DNA from 3 places in the Megasphaera vaginalis (ex Srinivasan et al. 2021) genome. Region 3 is predicted to be linked to each of the others. Evidence: riboswitches for the same ligand, from Rfam matches in the RefSeq annotation. Region 3 holds a riboswitch; each other region holds the start of a gene.
What was found. A riboswitch is a leader RNA that binds a small molecule or an ion and turns the genes downstream of it on or off. The one in region 3 is predicted to bind FMN.
Positions count from the first base shown of each region.

Region 1: it holds a riboswitch for FMN, as region 3 does, so the genes downstream of both, ribD (bifunctional diaminohydroxyphosphoribosylaminopyrimidine deaminase/5-amino-6-(5-phosphoribosylamino)uracil reductase RibD) here and HMPREF1250_RS01950 (FGGY-family carbohydrate kinase) in region 3, are expected to answer to the same signal.
Region 2: it holds a riboswitch for FMN, as region 3 does, so the genes downstream of both, HMPREF1250_RS10665 (bifunctional 3,4-dihydroxy-2-butanone-4-phosphate synthase/GTP cyclohydrolase II) here and HMPREF1250_RS01950 (FGGY-family carbohydrate kinase) in region 3, are expected to answer to the same signal.

Region 1 covers NZ_AWXA01000025.1:43,151-49,492, reverse strand. The annotation lists gene ribE (6,7-dimethyl-8-ribityllumazine synthase) at 495-959, opposite strand; gene HMPREF1250_RS04635 (riboflavin synthase) at 1,015-1,659, opposite strand; gene ribD (bifunctional diaminohydroxyphosphoribosylaminopyrimidine deaminase/5-amino-6-(5-phosphoribosylamino)uracil reductase RibD) at 1,640-2,782, opposite strand; FMN riboswitch at 2,863-2,997, opposite strand; gene rpe (ribulose-phosphate 3-epimerase) at 3,055-3,699, opposite strand; gene rsgA (ribosome small subunit-dependent GTPase A) at 3,705-4,559, opposite strand; gene pknB (Stk1 family PASTA domain-containing Ser/Thr kinase) at 4,567-6,342, opposite strand, start outside.
Region 2 covers NZ_AWXA01000062.1:114,889-121,230, reverse strand. The annotation lists gene hpt (hypoxanthine phosphoribosyltransferase) at 1-313, opposite strand, end outside; gene tilS (tRNA lysidine(34) synthetase TilS) at 313-1,671, opposite strand; gene HMPREF1250_RS10680 (phosphatase) at 1,683-2,597, opposite strand; gene HMPREF1250_RS10675 (S1 domain-containing RNA-binding protein) at 2,691-3,125, opposite strand; gene HMPREF1250_RS10670 (FtsB family cell division protein) at 3,230-3,526, opposite strand; FMN riboswitch at 3,715-3,833, shown strand; gene HMPREF1250_RS10665 (bifunctional 3,4-dihydroxy-2-butanone-4-phosphate synthase/GTP cyclohydrolase II) at 3,926-5,137, shown strand; gene HMPREF1250_RS10660 (Crp/Fnr family transcriptional regulator) at 5,164-5,829, opposite strand; gene HMPREF1250_RS10655 (ATP-binding protein) at 5,935-6,342, shown strand, end outside.
Region 3 covers NZ_AWXA01000007.1:151,667-158,008, forward strand. The annotation lists gene HMPREF1250_RS01930 (PolC-type DNA polymerase III) at 1-2,265, shown strand, start outside; gene HMPREF1250_RS01935 (YerC/YecD family TrpR-related protein) at 2,364-2,675, shown strand; gene mscL (large conductance mechanosensitive channel protein MscL) at 2,766-3,203, shown strand; gene HMPREF1250_RS01945 (hypothetical protein) at 3,218-3,775, shown strand; FMN riboswitch at 3,839-3,973, shown strand; gene HMPREF1250_RS01950 (FGGY-family carbohydrate kinase) at 4,061-5,584, shown strand; partial or broken gene HMPREF1250_RS01955 (3-hydroxyacyl-CoA dehydrogenase NAD-binding domain-containing protein) at 5,917-6,342, shown strand, end outside.

The DNA of each region.
Region 1 (6,342 bases), on a different contig from region 3:
TAGGGATTATCTAAAACGTTGTCAAAGCGCAAATAAAGGGAAAAAAAAGCAACAAATAAAATGGATAATATATCCAAAGATAATAAAAAGAACGGCAGTAAATATTTTCTCATTGTCCTCTTATCCTTAAAAACAATAAACTGATCAATAATCAGAGATAGAATAAATTCTTATATTAATACATAAATTTATTTAATTTTAACACGTATGATACCACATGAAAAGACCAAAACCGAAGAGCATTTGTAAAAGGCTTCGAATTCATTTGTTTATTGATTTATAAAGTATAGCACATTTCTTCTTACAATGTAGAGTAAAAATACAGTAAAGAAAGGCCGGCGTTTTCACGCCGTTCTGTACGTTAAGCCGTTACAGGAAGTTCATTTCCGATTTCTTTTCATTCAGTTTTCATAGTATAATCAAAATACGTATAATTATGCAATAACGCTCCGACCCAATTGTTCTGAGCCGGAGCGTTATTGCATGATCGTATCTTAAATTTCTTTCAATAAATTTGCCATTTCAATGGCTGCCGTGGCTACGTCGAAGCCCTTGTTTCCCGCCTTTGTGCCGGCCCGTTCTACGGCTTGTTCGATATTTTCCGTCGTAATCACGCCGAAGAGAACGGGGACGCCCGTCTTTAGAGACGCTTGGGCAATGCCCTTGGCTGCTTCATTGCAAACGAGGTCATAGTGGCTCGTGGCACCGCGAATGACGGCGCCGAGGCAGATGACGGCGTCATACTTGCCTGATTCGGCCATTTTCTGCGCTACCAGGGGGATCTCGAACGAGCCGGGAACCCATGCCGTCGTAATATCGTCATCGTTCACGCCGTGACGGTGAAAAGCGTCATAAGCGCCGCCGAGAAGACGGCTGCCGATGAATTCGTTGAAACGGGCGACGACAATGCCCATCTTTAAGCCTTGACCGAGTAAATTACCTTCTTTGATGTGTGCCATAGTGTACACGCTCCTATCTTTATCGTTTATGTATGTATTGTCAGAGAGTTAACTCTTAAAAACCATTTTCCAGCAGTGACTGCAGCGACAGCTTGCCCTTACCCCGCGCCGTATAGTCCGCTGTAAAATTATGGACGTATTTGCCGATCATGTCCGTTTCCAGATTGACGACGGCGCCGACTTTTTTCGTGAGCAATGTCGTATTCGCCATGGTGTGGGGAATGACGGAAACGGTAAACGCCTCGGCGGAAACAGCGGCAACGGTCAGGCTGATACCGTCGATAGCAATGGAACCTTTCTCGACAATGAAGGGTGACAGTTCCTTTTCAATGGCGATCGTCAGCACGCGGGCAATGCCGTCCGTAGCGATTCGCTGTATGCGGCCCATACTGTCGATATGGCCGCTGACGATATGTCCGCCCAAACGACTGCCGAGCTGCAAGGCCCGTTCCAGATTCACCTGCGAACCGCTGCGGATGTCGCGCAGCGACGAACGGCGCATCGTTTCGTGCATGACGTCGGCAGTAAAAGAAGACGCCGTCATCGTCGTAACTGTCAGGCAGACGCCGTTGACGGCAATGCTGTCGCCGATCTGCGTTCCTTCCAGCACCTTCTTCGCTTCAACAGTCAGCCGAATGGAATCGGCCTTGCGGTCCATGGCGCCGACAGTTCCCAATTCCTCAATGATTCCAGTGAACATACGTTCCCTCCCGTTCCGCGTTATACGCCGTAATCAGGATATTCCCGTCATGAATCTCGGCATTTTCATACGTAAGCGTCATACATTCGTCAAGGCTGTCGACACCCATGCCGCCGACCGCTGTCGTCGCCTTCGCACCGCCGATTACTTTATTGCCGATAAAGGCATACACCTTGTCGACCAGTTTATGATCGAAGAAACTGCCGTGAATAGTACTGCCGCCCTCTACGAGAATGCTCCTAATGCCTTCTTCCCGATACAACAAGTTCAAGGCCGCCGGCAAATCGACGCATTTTCCGTCGTGAAGCGGCGCCAGCAGAATTTTGACACCTGCCCGCTTCAAAGCCCGCATCTTTTCGACGGGACATAAGAAAGTCGTCACGACGATCGTCGTCGTCGTCTTGTCGGTAACGACTAACGACTTCAGGGGGATTCGCCCCTTTGTATCGAGAACGACACGGATCGGCTGATGCGGCGCGTCGTGATCGTCCCGCCTGATGCGGCTCGTCAACAGAGGATTGTCGGTTTCCACCGTGTGAATGCCGACGAGGATCGCGTCGTAAGTCGAGCGGAGATAATGCCCGTGCGACCGCGCCCAGTCATTCGTAATCCACTGCGACCGCCCCGTCCGTGACGCCGTGCAACCGTCGAGACTCTGCGCCAGCTTCACGGCGATAAAAGGCTTTTCGACAAGCATGTTCTTGATGAAAACTTCGTTCAGCTGCGCCGCTTCTCCCGATAACAGGCCGATCTCTACGGGAATGCCGGCCTGCCGCAGAATGGCGGCCCCTTTACCGGCTACAAGAGGATTGGGATCCAGCATGGCCATGTATACCTTGGCAATGCCGTGTTCGGCCAGCGTCTTGGCGCACGGCAGCGTCCTGCCGTAATGGGAACACGGTTCCAAGGTCACGTAAGCAGTTGCACCATTGGCGGCTTCACCTGCTTCACGCAGAGCCCAAACCTCAGCATGCGGCGTGCCGGCCTGATGATGGTACCCCTTTCCGACGATCCTGCCGTCCTTGACGAGAACACAGCCGACAGCCGGATTGGGCGTCGTGTAGCCGAGTCCGAGCCTTGCCAGAGCCAGTGCTTCTCTCATGTATTCTATCGGTTCCAACACGTTCCTTCCTTTCGGTATCATATAAAAAAAGGCTATTGGGAGCTGTTCCAATAGCCTTTTAAGCACAACAAAAACAAGCCTGCCGTCTTTTTCCATCCAGACTGTACTGTCGGTACCGAAATCGCATCGGTTCAACCTCCGAAGGAGGTTAGCGGACTATGACCGCCGGTCAGGAATTGAAAGCGTCGCTTTCGCACCTTGCCCCAAAGACTATATGATACGTATAGTATTTACAGAAGAATTATATCATAAAGGCATACGCATGACAAGTATTACCGCAGCGCAGCAATGGCGGCCCGCCTGTCTGCGGCGCCGAAAACGGCGCTGCCTGCAACGAGGAAGGTCGCGCCGGCGGCTTTTACGGCAGCGGCCGTATCCGCATTAACGCCGCCGTCGACTTCAATAACAGCCGTTTTATTGCCGACTGCCGCCAGAAGATCTCCGGCCTCCTTGATCTTGGCGAGGGTGTACGGAATGAACCGCTGACCGCCGAATCCGGGATTGACGCTCATGATCAGGATCATGTCGAGAAGCGGCGCCACGCACTGCAAGGTTGCTACCGGCGTCGCCGGGTTCAGGGCCGCGCCGGCTTTCATGCCGGCTTCGTGAATCTGCTGCAAAAGACGATCCAGATGAGGACAGGCCTCCTGATGAACAGTTACGTACGTCACGCCAACCTTGGCCAAACCGTCAACGTACGTTTCCGGATGCTCCACCATGAGATGAGCGTCGAGCGGCAGTGTCGTACAATTCCGCAACTTGGCGATAACCGGCACGCCGAAGGTCAGATTGGGAACGAAATGGCCATCCATCAGATCGAGATGAATATAGTCCGCCCCTTTGGCTTCCACGTCCTTGATCTCTTCGGCCAAGCGTGAGAAGTCGGCAGATAAAACAGAAGGTCCGATGTATATCATTACCGTCATTTCCTTTCTTTGAGAGAAGTCATGATCTTACAGTATGTTTCATAGCGCTCCGGCTGAATCAACCCGTCCGCTAAGGCGGCCTTGACGGAACAATCCGGCTCCGTCAGATGGCGGCACGACGAAAAACGGCACTGCCCCGCATAGGCGGCCAGATCGGGAAAAAGTCCGATCACTTCCGTTTCCGCCAGATGTTCGAAATCGAGGGCGCTGAAGCCGGGCGTATCGACGACAAAAGTGTCCGGCGACAATTCCATAATCTCCGAATGACGTGTCGTATGACGACCGCGCCCGATTTTTTCACTGACCGCGCCGACGGACAGGTCACTGCGGCCGAGCAAACGCGCCAGGAGACTCGATTTGCCGACACCGGACGGCCCGGCAAAGGCCGTCATCTGCCGCGGCAGTATGGCGCGCAAAGCCGCAAGGCCTTCACCGGAATGAGCGGAAGCCAGATAGACTTCATAGCCGCATTTTCGGTAAAAAGCGGCATATCGTTCCGCCTGCTGCCGATCCAGATCACACTTGTTGAAACAGAGTTTCGGGTGAATATGGTCATATTCACAGGTCATAAGCATCTTGTCGACCAAAAATCGATTCGGATCCGGCGACCGGGCCGCCATAATGATCACCATCTGATCGATATTGGCGACAGCCGGACGGCGCAAAGCGTTCCGCCGCGGCAAAACGGCTTCCACTACGCCCTTTCCGTTCCCCAGTTCCGTGATTTCAACAATATCGCCGACGACGACCTTCGCCTTCATCCTGCCGCGGCGGCGGCATTCGGTCAACCCACCGCCGCAGCGAACGTAATAATAGCCGTTATAATTTTTGATGACACGTCCTGTGGTCATGTTCCTCCTAGAGATTCTGTTCTTGTACTAAAACATTATTGACATATACCTTTACATGGGTTTTCCCCGTACCGCTGACATTTTTTGTAATACTGTCACCGCCGGACTGGTTGCGGTCGTAGACGACGCGCGAGCCGTTCTCATCATCAACGACAATTTGAACATGTTGATTGGCGGCACCGGCAGGCACGCTGATATTGACGGTTCCCGTCCGCGTCGTACCCGTTTCTCCGCCTTGGTTCGAATCGGTTGCGGCGGCAGCCGGATAGATAACGGAAAGATCGACAGTGCTGCCGTCTTTCGGCGTCTGCGTCGTGACTTTGGCTTTGCTGTTGTCTTTCGCCGCATCGAGTCCGGAAATGGTGCCGACCGTATAGCCCGCGCCTTCCAAGGTCTTAATCGCGTCGGTTAAGGTCATGCCGCTCGTGTTCGGCGCATTCTTGGCCGATTTTTCGCTGCTCCCCTTCTTGCAGACGACAACGTCGATCTTCGTGCCTTTTTTGGCTTTTTGCGGCGCCGACGGCGTTTGACTGATAATCTTGCCGTCACCATACTCGCTGCTTTCGGCATAGCTGACATTGCCGATGGAAAGCCTGATTTCCTGCAACTTCTTATCGGCCTCTTCAACAGTCAGTCCGCGCAAGTCGGGAATCAATACTTCCGAACCGCTCGCCCCTTTGCTGACCGTAAGATAAATCGTGCGGTTAGCTTTGACGACGGATCCGCCTGACGGCGTTTGCGAAATGACCTCTCCGATCGGCACCTGGTCATTTTCCATTTCCTTGACCGAAACGGCAAGATCTTTCTTTTCCAACATACGGCGCGCGATTTCGATCTGTTTCCCGGTCACATCGGGCACGATGATATCTTCCGTGCTCCAGAAATTGCCGAAGGAGAAAAACGCCCAGGCAAAGGCGGCAATAAAAATGCCCAGCATCGTCACGATAATCGATTTTTTCGAATGGTTGCTGATCGAGTCGAGAAAACGAACGAAAATATTCGCTTTTCCCGGCTTTCGCGCCGCCTCTTCCTGCGCGGCGACAGGCGGCAGCTTCTGCGTATTAAAATTATTTTTGATGATCGGCATGGCGCCCTTATTCGTATTGACGAATCCCTGCGCCAGTCGCAGCTCGGCAATCATTTCCCCGATCGTCTGGAACCGGTCGTCGGCGTTCTTGGCCATGGCTTTCAGGATGCAGCGCTCGACGAGCTGCGGTATGCGGCGGTTGTATTTCGTCGGCAGCGGAATTTCATCCTGCACATGCTGCAGCGCTATACTGATCGCCGTATCTCCTTCAAAAGGAACGACGCCGGTCATCATTTCATACATGACGACGCCAAGAGAATAAATATCCGTCCGTTCGTCGACCTGCCCGCCGCTCGCCTGTTCCGGCGAGAAATAATGGACGGAGCCGAGAACCGACGTGTCCGCCATTTCGGCGGCATTGGAGTTAACGGCCCGGGCAATGCCGAAATCGGCGACTTTGATCCGTCCCGTCTCGGTGACCAGAATATTATGCGGCTTAATATCGCAGTGGACGATACCGTTGGCATGGGCGTGCTCTAAGGCTTCGCCGATATCGAAGGTAATCCGCATGGCCGTATTGATCGGCAAATGGCCATGCTTGGAAATGTAATCCTTGAGCGTTTCGCCGCGGACGAATTCCATGACGATATAGTGCACGCCGGCATCATAACCGACGTCATATATATTGACAATATTGGGGTGTGAGAGCCTGGCCGCCGCCTGCGCTTCTTTATGGAAACGAACGACGAAATCATG
Region 2 (6,342 bases), on a different contig from region 3:
TTCCCGTATCGATAATATCCTCGACAATCAGAATATCCCGTCCCTCAACTTCACTGTCCAGATCCTTCCGGATTTTAACAAATCCCGACGACGTTGTCGACGAACCGTAACTGGAACAGCTCAAAAAGTCAAATTCGACGGGTACCCGGATATGACGGGATAGATCCGTAAAAAAGGTAACAGCGCCTTTCAAAATACCGCACAGCAAGATCGTCTTGCCTTCATAGTCGGCCGTGATCTGCGCTCCCAGTTCGGCAACGCGTTGTTGGATCTGTTCGGCAGTCAATAATATTTCTTTTACATCTTTATCCATTATACAGTCTCCTCCTGAATCCATCCTCGTATATAGTCCTCTCCCGCAGCGGGAAAATAACGGCTGTTAACGGCATACCCGCAAATCCAGATGATTTCCTGCCCGTTGCAGAGCAAGGGAATCTGATCGCGCCGGGATGCCGGAATTTTCTGATCAATAAAAAACTTCTTAAGCTTCTTCGTACTGCCGTTCTGCAAACAGATATAATCGCCGGGACGCCGATAGCGTAATTGCCAAGCCGTCACAGTTCCGCAGCGCAGCAATACGTTGTCTCGCACGGGCGGCGTAACGGCACCGGCCAGGACGACCTGCCGTTTGCCGAGACGGTAGCTACCCGGTCCGTTAACGGCGACGACAGACGCATCCGACGAAACCGTCGTTTTCCGTCGCGCCACAGGCGGCAAGAAACACAACTCGCGATAAGAGCAGACGACACGGACACCTTTCATGCGAAATTCCTTGCCAGTCGCTTTTGCGGCCAAGGCCAGGATCGTTTCAACCTGTTGAAACGTAATCGGCGTTGCCGTCATCTTACTGACGCCGATACGAATAAGACGGCGACGCATGGCGACGGGCTGCGCCATCAATGCGTCAACGGACAGCGTCCAACCGCCGCTGCCAGGTCGCACGTATTTCCGCCCCAGTGCTGCAGCATAGGCACAAAGAAAATCGTCCTCTCCCTGCATGACCGCCGCCAGTCGATTCAAGTCTTCCGTAACAGCCGGATTGTACTGCCGCAGCAGCGGCAGTAAATCGAGACGCAATCGATTTCGCAAGTAGAATCGCTGAAAGTTGGTCTCGTCAATCTGTACCGGAAGCTTTCTCGCCGCAACGTAGGCTTCAATCTCACGACGCGTTACGCCTAAAAAGGGCCTGATAATGTCCCGATTTCTCGCTCTCATGCCGCAGAGACCTGCGGTGCCGCTGCCGCGCAAAAAATGGTGCAGTACCGTTTCGGCCTGATCATCACGGTGATGCGCGACGGCGATAGCCGCCGCACCGACAGCGGCCGCCGTCTGCCGCAACAGACGGTAGCGCACTTTTCGGCCTGCCGTCTCAATTGATTCACGGGTTGCCGCAGCCAGCTGCGGTACACGAACGCGATGACAATAAAAAGCGCATTCCCGCTCCATTGCTGCTCGCTCAACGACGGCTGCTTCCCGATCGGCTGCGGCCCGAATACCATGGTGAACATAGCAGACAACCAGCCGCAACCGCCATTCCTGCCGCAGCCGGCTGAAAACATCGAGCAGCGCCAACGAGTCGGACCCGCCGGAACAGGCAATAACGATACATTCGTCTCGGTGCAACAAGCCGCTGTCACGGCAATATGCTGCCACTTTACGAACGAAATCCATAGGCACCTCCGTCAAAAAACCATCCGCGCCGCATCGTAAAAAGCTTCTTTGTAAAAAACGCCTTCCAACAGGTCCTTTTCACTGACGGAAAGAACTGTAAAGCCGTAATATTTCATGAAAGAACGCGCGATAATGAGACCGGTCACAATGATTTCGCTCCGCTCCGGCTGCAGTCCGGCGACATGTTTCCGCTCTTCAGGCGCCATTGCCGTCAGCCGGGAAATCTGGAAATTGAGCCGTTCCAGCGAAACGCTGTATCCTTCAATGCGTTTCGGATCATAGCAGGCAAGGCCCAAATCCATGGCTGCCAGCGTCGTCAACGTGCCGCCGACGCCAATCAGGTACTGCGTTTTTACCGGCAACGGCAGCCACGCCGCGTTGCACCGAAGTTCAACGGCTGCTATCTCGGCGGCGGTTGTGAGCACACCTTCTGTCAAACGCACGGCACCGAGAGGATAGCTGTGCGTCGTAAGCATGGCGCCATTTTTACCGACAGTCATTTCACTGCTGCCGCCGCCAATATCGAGCACGGTCACCAATCTTTCCGGAGGCACGGCGGCAGTGGCGCCGCAGAAGCTGAGACTTCCTTCTTCACGACCGGAAACGGTGCGGCAATTCCAGCCGAAACGACAGCGGATTTCAGCCAAAAAAGCCTGCCCGTCTTTGGCTTCCCGAACAGCGCTCGTAGCAACAGCGCAAACAGGAATCCCCGACAGCTGATGCGCCCATCGTTCCAACACGTCAAGCGACGCCTCTCGCCCGGGGGCCCACAAGCGCCCGGTTTTGCCTACATCCTTGCCAAGCCGCGTTGTCACCAACTCTTTAGGAGAAAACTGCCATTGCCCCGATCGATCGAGAAGCCCTTTCATCAGCCTCAAAGAATTGGAGCCAATATCGATAACAGCATAATTCTTGTATTCAGTCATAATCTCTCCGCCTCTATCCGAGATGTCATAAAACAAAAAGAGCATTCCCGCAGGAATACTCCTCTTCACCATATGATTCCCTCAAGCCGTCTATCAATCGGAGCGTCTGGCTCCTCTGCCGCCGCGTTTTGATTCCGTATTCCGCTTCAGATCCATCAGACGTTCGTCGCTGTCTTTCAAAAACTTACTGAGTCGATCTTCAAATGATGCCGGAGCTGCAGAACGGCGATTCTGATCAAAACTGCGATGCTGGCGGATTTCTTTTTTCGGATAAAATTCTTTTTTAGCCGGCGCCGCCTGGGTCTGTTTGATGGATAACCCGATTTTTCCTTTTTCGTCAACAGATAAGACTTTGACATTTACCTTATCCTGAACCTTCAAAAAATCATGGACATCCTTGACATACTCATTGGCAACTTCGGAAATATGAACCAAGCCGACCTTTTTGTCAGATAATTCAATAAATGCACCAAACTTGGTAATGCCCGTTACAATGCCTTCCAGCACACTCCCTACTTCGATTGACATGCTGCTACATGATCCTCCTTAAAAATACGTAGTTAGTATATATCAAGCACATTATACCTACAATAATAAAAAAATTCAATTCCCAATCATAAATTTTCGCATCATTACCGCCGATACGGAATTTCTCCCGGCTTTGCCAGCCCGAATTGTTGCCGCGCCTTATTGGCAATTTCTTCCGGATCAAGCAATTTATCGTGCGCTGTCTGCAACGCCTGATTTTCTTGCTCCAACGCTTCACGTTCCTCTACGGTCCGCTTCATGTCCTGATGAATTACCCAGATCTGATACATCCTGCTGGTCAAAAGAATGCCGCCGAAAATCAAAATAACGACGATCAGCAGTTTATATTTTCTCTGTCCCGTTTTTTTTCTACGATTGCTGCGCCGCCTGCGCTCTGCCACATTGCCAGCCCCTCTCTGCGGATAAAGGAAACCTGTCTTATAAGTATACCGCGATTATCTTCGAAGATAAAGAGGGGCGCGCTCTTTTCCCCCGGCGCGTCAAGAAAACACGGTCTGTTGAGCAAATTCCACCTTGATGACAGTATTGCAAAACGATCGGTTTATCTGTATAATAAACAAGTACTCCAAAATATCTTCAGGGCAGGGTGTAATTCCCGATCGGCGGTATAGTCCGCGAACGTTGTACAGGCGTTGATTTGGTGCAATTCCAAAACCGACAGTATAGTCTGGATGAAAGAAGATATGAGTCGTGTTTTTTGCGCGACCCATGAACTCATCAAACGGCCCTGACGGCTCTTGCAGCCGACAGGGCTCTTATAATGTCAGGAGGTTTTATCATTGGAAAAGCATCAATACAACACCGTAGAAGAAGCGATTGCCGAATTGCAGGCCGGTCATTTGATCATCGTCACAGATGATCCGGATCGTGAAAACGAAGGCGATTTGATTTGCGCCGGTCAATTCTGCACGACAGAAATAATGAATTTTGTCGCCACCTATGGCAAAGGGCTGATCTGCATGCCTGTCAGCCAGGAATACGCCCATCGTCTCGGCCTGTACCCCATGGTCGGCGAAAACACGGATAATCACGAAACGGCATTCACCGTTTCGATTGATCACAAAGATACGACAACAGGTATTTCCGCCGTCGAGCGGGCGTTGACAGTTCGCAAATGTGCCGACGAAACGGCTCGCCCGGAAGATTTTCGACGTCCCGGACACATGTTCCCTCTCATCGCCAAAAAAGGCGGCGTTTTGGCCCGCAGCGGCCATACGGAAGCGACCGTCGATTTGATGCGGCTGGCAGGTCTGAAACAGGTCGGTATTTGCTGCGAGATCATGGCCGACAACGGTACGATGATGCAGACCCCGGATCTGTGGAAATTGGCCGACGAATATAAGTTGAAATTCATTACCATCCATGATCTTCAGAACTACTGCCGCCGTCACGACAAACATGTCAGTCGCGAAGCGGAAGCAAAAATGCCGACAAAATTCGGAAAATTCCGTATTTTCGGCTACGTCAACGATTTGACCGGCGAACATCACGTGGCCATGGTCAAAGGCGAGATCGGCGACGGAAAAGACTTGCTCTGCCGCGTTCACTCCGAATGTCTGACAGGCGATGTCTTCGGTTCGCAGCGCTGTGACTGCGGTGAACAGTTAGCGGCCGCCATGCACCAGATAGATAAAGAAGGCCGCGGCATTCTCCTGTACATGCGTCAGGAAGGGCGCGGTATCGGCTTGATTAACAAACTGAAGGCCTACATGCTGCAAGAACAAGGTTATGATACGGTAGAAGCCAACGAAAAGTTGGGCTTCGCTCCGGATCTGCGTGAATATTGGATCGGCGCGCAAATTCTGCAGGATTTGGGAGCAAAAGAAATTCGCCTTCTGACCAATAATCCGTTAAAAGTATACGGACTGGAAGGATTCGGCGTTGAAATCACCGAACGTGTTCCGATCGAAATGCGGCCGCAGGAGTTCGATGAATTTTATTTGGAAACAAAGAAAAACAAAATGGGGCACATTCTTCCTCACTTAAAATAAAAGAAATATAGCTGCCTTTTCGGCAGCTATATTTCTTTTAACGTAAATTTTTCTTTTTTGTAATCAATCAGCCCTTCCGCTTTCATACGACTCAACTCGGACGACATGGCACTGCGATCTACGGATAAAAAATCTGCCAACTGCTGCCGGTTAAAATCGATACGGAACGTAGCCGATCGTCTGCTGCGAGCCTCGTCAGACAGATAGGCCATCAGCTTCTGACGCGTCGAGCGCTGTGATATATAGCGTATTTTGCGAGTCAAAATCAGATTTTTCTGCGCCATCAGCGCCAATAAATTGCTCACAAATTGTCCCTGCTGCGGTGTCAGCACGACACCGCCATGCAATATTTTGGTCACGTCGACAAAGATGATTTCCGCGTCTTCCGTGACGATAACGTCCACTTCCGATTGCGCATCAGGTAATGCGGCAAAAGCCTCGCCGAAGAGATTTCCCGCCTGTATACGCGCTAAAATATTGCGATTGCCCCAATAATCTTCCTGTACAATATGCACAATGCCTTTAACGACAAAGCCGATCGTCTTGATATCGTCGCCGGCATAAAAAACGAAGCTTCCTTTGCTGAATTTCCGTTTTCTGGCGCCCATGGATTCCAAAAACGGCCCGACATCGGCCGCATCCATATGATTAAACAAAACGGATTCCTTAATAATGGCAGTATACGTCTCCATATGATCCCCCCGTTGCAAAAACAACATACATGCTGTTTTTATTGTACTATACTGGACGCAGAAACAAAAGTCCTGTCTATGAAAAATCGCTAAGGAGGATCGTCTATGAAGCGCAAGATTATTCACATTGACGAAGTGTTATGCACCGGTTGCGGCCGTTGCGCCGTTGCCTGCCATGAAAACGCCATCGCAATAGTGAACGGAAAGGCCCGTCTGCTGCGAGATGATTACTGTGACGGCCTCGGAAATTGTCTGCCCCACTGTCCGACAAACGCCATTACCGTTGAAGTCCGCGAAGCGGCAGCTTATGACGAAGCGGCCGTAAATGCCGGAAAGTTGACATCCTGTGCAGGCAGTCAGCCGCGAGCCCTGCCTCCTTCTCTCGCCAATAAAAACGCTGGCAAAAAAGAAGACGGCCCGCAGCCGTCTCAGTTGCGACAATGGCCGGTTCAACTGCGTCTCGTGCCTACAAATGCGCCGCATTTCCATAACGCCAATCTGCTCGTTGCCGCC
Region 3 (6,342 bases):
CAGCCGCTGACGAACAACCAGTTCCTGATTCGTGAAGGCTTCGTCGATACCGATGAAGAGCTGCGCGACATTAACCGGACCATTATTCGTCTCGGCGACGATCTCGGCAAGCTGACGGTCGCGACGTGCGACGCTCACTTCCTGAACCCGGAAGATAAGATTTACAGGGAGATCATGATGACCGGCAAGGGCTTCAAGGACGCGCAGTTTCAGCCCGATCTGTACTTGCGGACGACAGACGAAATGTTGGCGGAATTTTCCTATTTGGGCGCGGAACGGGCGCGGGAGGTCGTCATTACGAATCCGAACCGGATCAACGAGATGATCGACGATGTCAAGCCGGTGCCGAAGGAAACGTTGTATTTTCCGCAAATTACGGGATCTTCGGAAGCGTTGAAGACGATGTGCTATGCCAAAGCCCATCAGATTTACGGTGAGCCGCTGCCGCAGATCGTCGCCGATCGCCTGACGGAAGAGTTCACCTCCATTTTGGGGCACGGGTTCGGCGTTTTGTACTATATCGCCCACAAGCTGGTCAAGCATTCCAATGACGACGGCTATCTCGTCGGTTCGCGGGGATCCGTCGGGTCTTCTTTCGTGGCGACGATGTCGGATATTACGGAAGTCAATCCGCTGCCGCCGCACTATGTTTGCCCCCATTGCCGGTACAGCGAATTTTTTACCGACGGGTCCGTCGGCGGCGGTTTCGACCTGCCTGATAAAGCGTGCCCGGTCTGCGGCGAAGCGCTGCACAAAGACGGCCACAATATTCCTTTCGCCATTTTCCTCGGGTTTGACGGCGACAAGGTTCCCGATATCGATTTGAATTTCTCCGGTGAATATCATCCGAAAGCGCATAAGTATACGGAAGAACTGTTCGGCAAGGACAATGTTTTCCGCGCCGGCACGATTGGCGCCATTAAGGATAAGACGGCTTACGGCTATGTCATGAAGTGGGCTGAGGCGCGCGGCATCAAGGTCAATGAGGCCTATGTCAACAGCCTGGTCAACGGCTGCACGGGCATCAAGAATACGACGGGGCAGCATCCCGGCGGCGTCATGGTTATTCCGCGCGATATGGATATACATCATTTTACGCCGGTTCAATATCCGGCCAACAAAAAGGACAGCGGCATCATTACGACGCATTTCGATTATCATTCCATCGAAGGACGTCTGGTCAAGCTGGATATTCTCGGACACGATGATCCGACCGTTATCCGCATGCTCGAGGATCTGACGGGAGTCGACGCGACGACGATTCCCTTTGATGATCCGGCGACGATGAGTCTTTTCAGTTCGACGAAGGCCCTGGGCCTGACGCCGGAAGAGTTGGGTTCCGAAGTCGGCAGCTTCGGCATTCCCGAATTCGGCACGCCCTTCGTACGGCAAATGCTGGTTGACACGAAACCGCAGACCTTTTCAGGCCTGGTGCGAATCTCCGGTTTTTCCCACGGCACCGACGTCTGGTTGAACAACGCGCAGGATTTGATCCGCTCGAAAACGGTGGAATTGAAAGAAGCCGTATCGACGCGCGACGATATCATGAACTATCTGATCGAGCACGGCATCAAGCCGAAGACGAGTTTCAAAGTCATGGAAAATGTCCGAAAAGGGAAGGGCATCGATAAACTCGATAAGCTGGGCAAAAAGAATACGGACTACGAAGGCGAACTGAAAGCCGGCGGCATACCGCAGTGGTTCATCGAGTCGTGTCAGAAGATCGGCTATCTGTTTCCCCGCGCCCATGCCGTCGCTTACGTCATGATGGCCTTCCGTATCGCCTGGTACAAGATCAACTATCCCTTAGCGTATTACGCGGCGTATTTCACGATTCGCGCCAAGGCGTTCAATTTGCCGGTTATGACCGGCGGCCTGGAAACGCAGCGCCATAAGATGAAGACCATTGCCCAGCAGGGGAAGGACGCGTCCAAGATTGATCAGGATCTCTATTCGGCGTTGGAACTTGCCGTTGAAATGAGTCTGCGCGGCTACGCCTTTTTGAACGTCGATATCAGCAAATCGGCGGCGACGAAATTTACGATTTGCGACGGTAAAATATTGCCGCCGTTTACGGCAATAGACGGGTTGGGAGAAAATGTCGCCGAACAGATTGTCACGGCCCGCCGGGAAGCGCCGTTCACGTCCAAGGCCGATCTGAAGCTGCGCGGCAAGGTCTCGCAGTCGCTGATCGAAACGATGACGGAATACGGCTGCCTCGGCGATATGGCGGAAGATGAACAGTATGATCTTTTTGCCATGTAATGTTTTTGTATGGATAGCTGTTTTTTGTCGACAATCTCTGAGATTTGTCTTATAATGTAAAAAAACTTTAATTTGATGAAGAGGAACAGTGATGCGCCATGAGCAGTAACGAACGGTTGAAAGATCATCTCCATGACCAGCTTTTTGAAGCGATTCTCGAATTGCGGGATTTGGAGGAGTGCTACGAATTTTTTGAAGATATCTGCACGATTCAGGAAATGAAAGCCATTTCGGCGCGACTGGAAGTGGCCCGCATGTTGAAAGGCGGAGAAATTTATGAAGATATCGTCAAGAAGACCGGCGCCAGTACGGCGACGATCAGCCGCATCAAACGCTGCCTGATGTACGGCAGCGGCGGTTACGGCAAGATCCTCGACAGGTTGGCGGAGAAAGAGGCAAAGATCGTCTGAAACTGATCCTGGGGCTTACAATTCCGTCTTGTCTCTGACAGGCGATAGTATATACACGTAGTTGATTTTGCTGAACAACAGGAGGTACTTATGAAACAACTTATGGAAGAATTCAAAGCGTTTGTTTTGCGCGGCAATGTTATCGACATGGCTGTCGGCGTCGTCATCGGCGCGGCATTCGGCAAGATCGTCGCTTCGCTGATTGCCAATATCATCATGCCGCCTTTGGGGCTGATTCTCGGCGGCGTCGATTTTTCGAACTTATTCATTTCTCTCGGCAGCAAACATGTCGAAACGCTGGCGGAAGCGCAGGCACAAGGCGTTCCCGTCATCGCTTACGGGTTATTCATCAATACGGTCGTTGAATTTTTAATTATCGCCTTTGCGATTTTCGTGGTTATTTCCCAGATCAACCGACTCTCGAAGAAAGAAGAAGAAGATGCTCCGGAACCGCGTCTCTGCCCTTATTGCAAACAGCCCGTAGCCGATGACGCGACACGCTGTCCGCATTGCACGAGTCAATTATAAGCAGGTCCGCGCTGATGAAGTCTAAAATTGATATCACCGTATTCGATAACGGCGAGGCGGCGATCATGAAGGCTTCGCTGACAGGCGAGCTTTGGGCCGATTATCAGGCCTTCGCGCGCTTGGCGGCAAAACGAAGAGAGAAGAACCGATTCCATGCAGAGAAGGCAGCACGCCGTTATGAACGTGTTGCTTCTTTGTCTCTCTTCGCCTTTTATGAAACGGTGCTGCACCGCTGGCTGCCGCACTTTGCCGAACAAGTAGACGTGCAGGCTTTCATTGACAAGCCGTTGGCGGAAAAATCGCGAATCGTCCTGCTGCAAGTGTTTCCCGACGCCGGTAAGGATCAGGAGTTTGCGCATCTGTGGGCGATCCTGGAGCGATACGATCTGCATAACGGCGCTTGGCTGGATGCGCTGACGGGCGAGACGCTCCTCGATATTGCGCAGTCGATGGATGCTTTTCTGTCTTGTATCGAGCAAAAAAGCGGCTTGCAGCGTTTTCCTGCTTGTGAGGCGTCGACGGATACGCTCGTTTCCAAATTGAGCAGCTTTTTTTTCCATCGTGTCAAGTAAATCCTTCTTGCATTTTTTTAGCTCTCCCTGTATCATGAAGGGAAGAAAACAAATCGAATATAAAATCGTCTTTGGGGCAAGGTGAGAAGGGGCTTCCTTCATATTCCTGACCGGCGGTACAGTCCGCAAGCTCTGAAAAGAGTTGAATCGATGCAATTTCGATACCGACAGTTACAGTCTGGATGGGAAAAGACGGCTGCAGGGCCTGTTTGCCTTGCCTTGTTTCCCATGCAAAGACTGGTTTTTCCGGTCTTTTTTTCTTTGTGCCGAAGGCGTAAGGAGGCAATGATGGAGAAAAATTATTATCTCGGTTTTGATGCCGGCACGCAAAGCGTGAAAGTTGCCGTCTATGACGGGCAGATGAATTGCGTAGCCATGGACACGGCGAAGACGACGCTGTCTTATCCGCAGCCCGGCTGGGTGGAGATGGATATTGACGAGTACTATCGGCTGATCAAGCAGTGCATGCGTTCGTGCAGTTATCAGATGCGGCAGAAGCATTTATCCGTCAAGTCGGTACGGGCCATCATGGGCGACGGGATCATTTGCGGCATCGCCGGCATTGACGCCGCCGGAAATCCCGTTACGCCGTATGTCAATTATCTTGACAGCCGTACGGCAGATGATGTCGAACGGCTAAAGGCGCAGGGACTGCGGATCTGGGCTGAAGAGACGGGCAATGCCGAACCGAGCGTCATGTTTCCGGCCATGTTTGCGCGCTGGTTTCTGAAACATGTGCCGGCTTTTGCCGCCAAAGGCGTTAAATTCGTTCATAATTGCCCGTATGTTCTGCTGCACCTCGCCGGACTCGGCGGGAACGACGCCTTTATCGACTGGGGCACGCTTTCGGGCTGGGGATTGGGCTATCATGTAATGCAAAAGGAATGGTCGCCGCGGCAGTTGGAAATTCTCGGCATTGACGCGGCCTATTTGCCGCGCATTGTAAAACCGTGGGATATTATCGGCTCTTTGTGCGAAAAGGATGCCGAAGAAACGGGCTTTCCCGCCGGCATTCCCATCTGCGCCGGCGCCGGCGATACGATGGAATCCATGATGGGCAGCGGTATTCTCGAAGCCGGGCGCGGCGTTGACGTAGCCGGCACGTGCGCCATGTTCTGCGTGTCGACAGACGGCATCATTCCCGCTCTTTCCGTTCCCGGCAGCGGACTGATCTTCAATTCCGGAACGCTGGAAAACACGTATTTCTATTGGGGCTTCGTCCGGACCGGCGGTCTGGCGCTTCGCTGGTTCAAGGACAGCGTTTGTCGAAAGCAGAGCGATGAGTATTACGGTACGCTCGACGAATTGGCACGCCGTCATCCCGCCGGCTGCGACGGCGCGTTTTTTATCCCCTATTTGACCGGCGGCAACGGCGATTACCCGGATGTGCGCGGCGTCTTTTCCGGTTTGACGCTCGATTCCGATCAAGGCGCCATGTGGCGGTGTGTCCTCGAAGGGATCGGCTACAATTATCTGGAAATTACCGAACGTTACCGCAACGCCGGCATCGACTTGTCGCAGCTTACGGTCACGGAAGGCGGCAGCCGTGACGCGCTTTGGAATCAGATCAAGGCCGATATGTTGGCGACGGAAGTCGTTACGCTGGAAGTGGCCGGCGGCGCCGTGCCGACCAATTGCCTGGTAGCGGCGTACAGCCAAGGCGATGTGACCGATTTGAAAGAAGCCTTGCAAACGAATTTTATCGTCAAAGATACTTTCTCTCCTCAGCAGTCTGTAACGGACTATTATCAGCAACAGTATGGACGGAGGAAAAAGCTGTTGGAAGCGCTGCAGGAAAGCGGCATATAAGCGCGGAAAGGCCGGATTATCCGGCCTTTTTTATTTGTCATATTGTGAAAAAGGGTGTAATGTTTTCGCTCTTAGTGTCTCAAAAAAGACTTTGCGTTAGTAATAATTCCAGAAACGTATAATTGAAAGTCATAGGAATTCATACAGGGCAGCGAAAAATATATATGCGGATATGGGTTTTAATGAAATATACACCCCATATGTAGTGGATTTTTTCACAGGAAGTGATATACTAGGAGTATAAGCAATGCATCTGATTTTTAATTTGCGTGCTTTTTTTTGGAACTGCTAAGTGAAAAAAATCACGCGACAATTTAAAGGAGGAGTTAGACATGTTTTGTAAAAAAGTAATGGTAATTGGTGCAGGTACAATGGGTTCCGGTATTGCTCAAGTCTTCCTGACAAAAGGCTGCGACGTTATCTTGAACGATATCAAACAGGAATTTATTGACGGCGGCGTTAAGAAAATCGACAAAAGCTTAACGAAACTGGTTTCCAAAGAAAAAATGACGCAAGCCGATAAAGACGCATGCATGGGCAAATTGACGGGCATCGTTGAAATTACGGAAGAAAACATGAAAGATGTTGATCTCGTTGTTGAAGCGGCTATCGAAAACATGAAGATCAAAGCGGAAATTTTCCGGAACTTGGGCGAAAAATGCCCGGCGCATACGATCCTGGCTTCCAACACGTCTTCCTTGCCGATTACGGAAATCGCCGCAGCTACCAACCGTCCGGATAAAGTTATCGGCATGCAT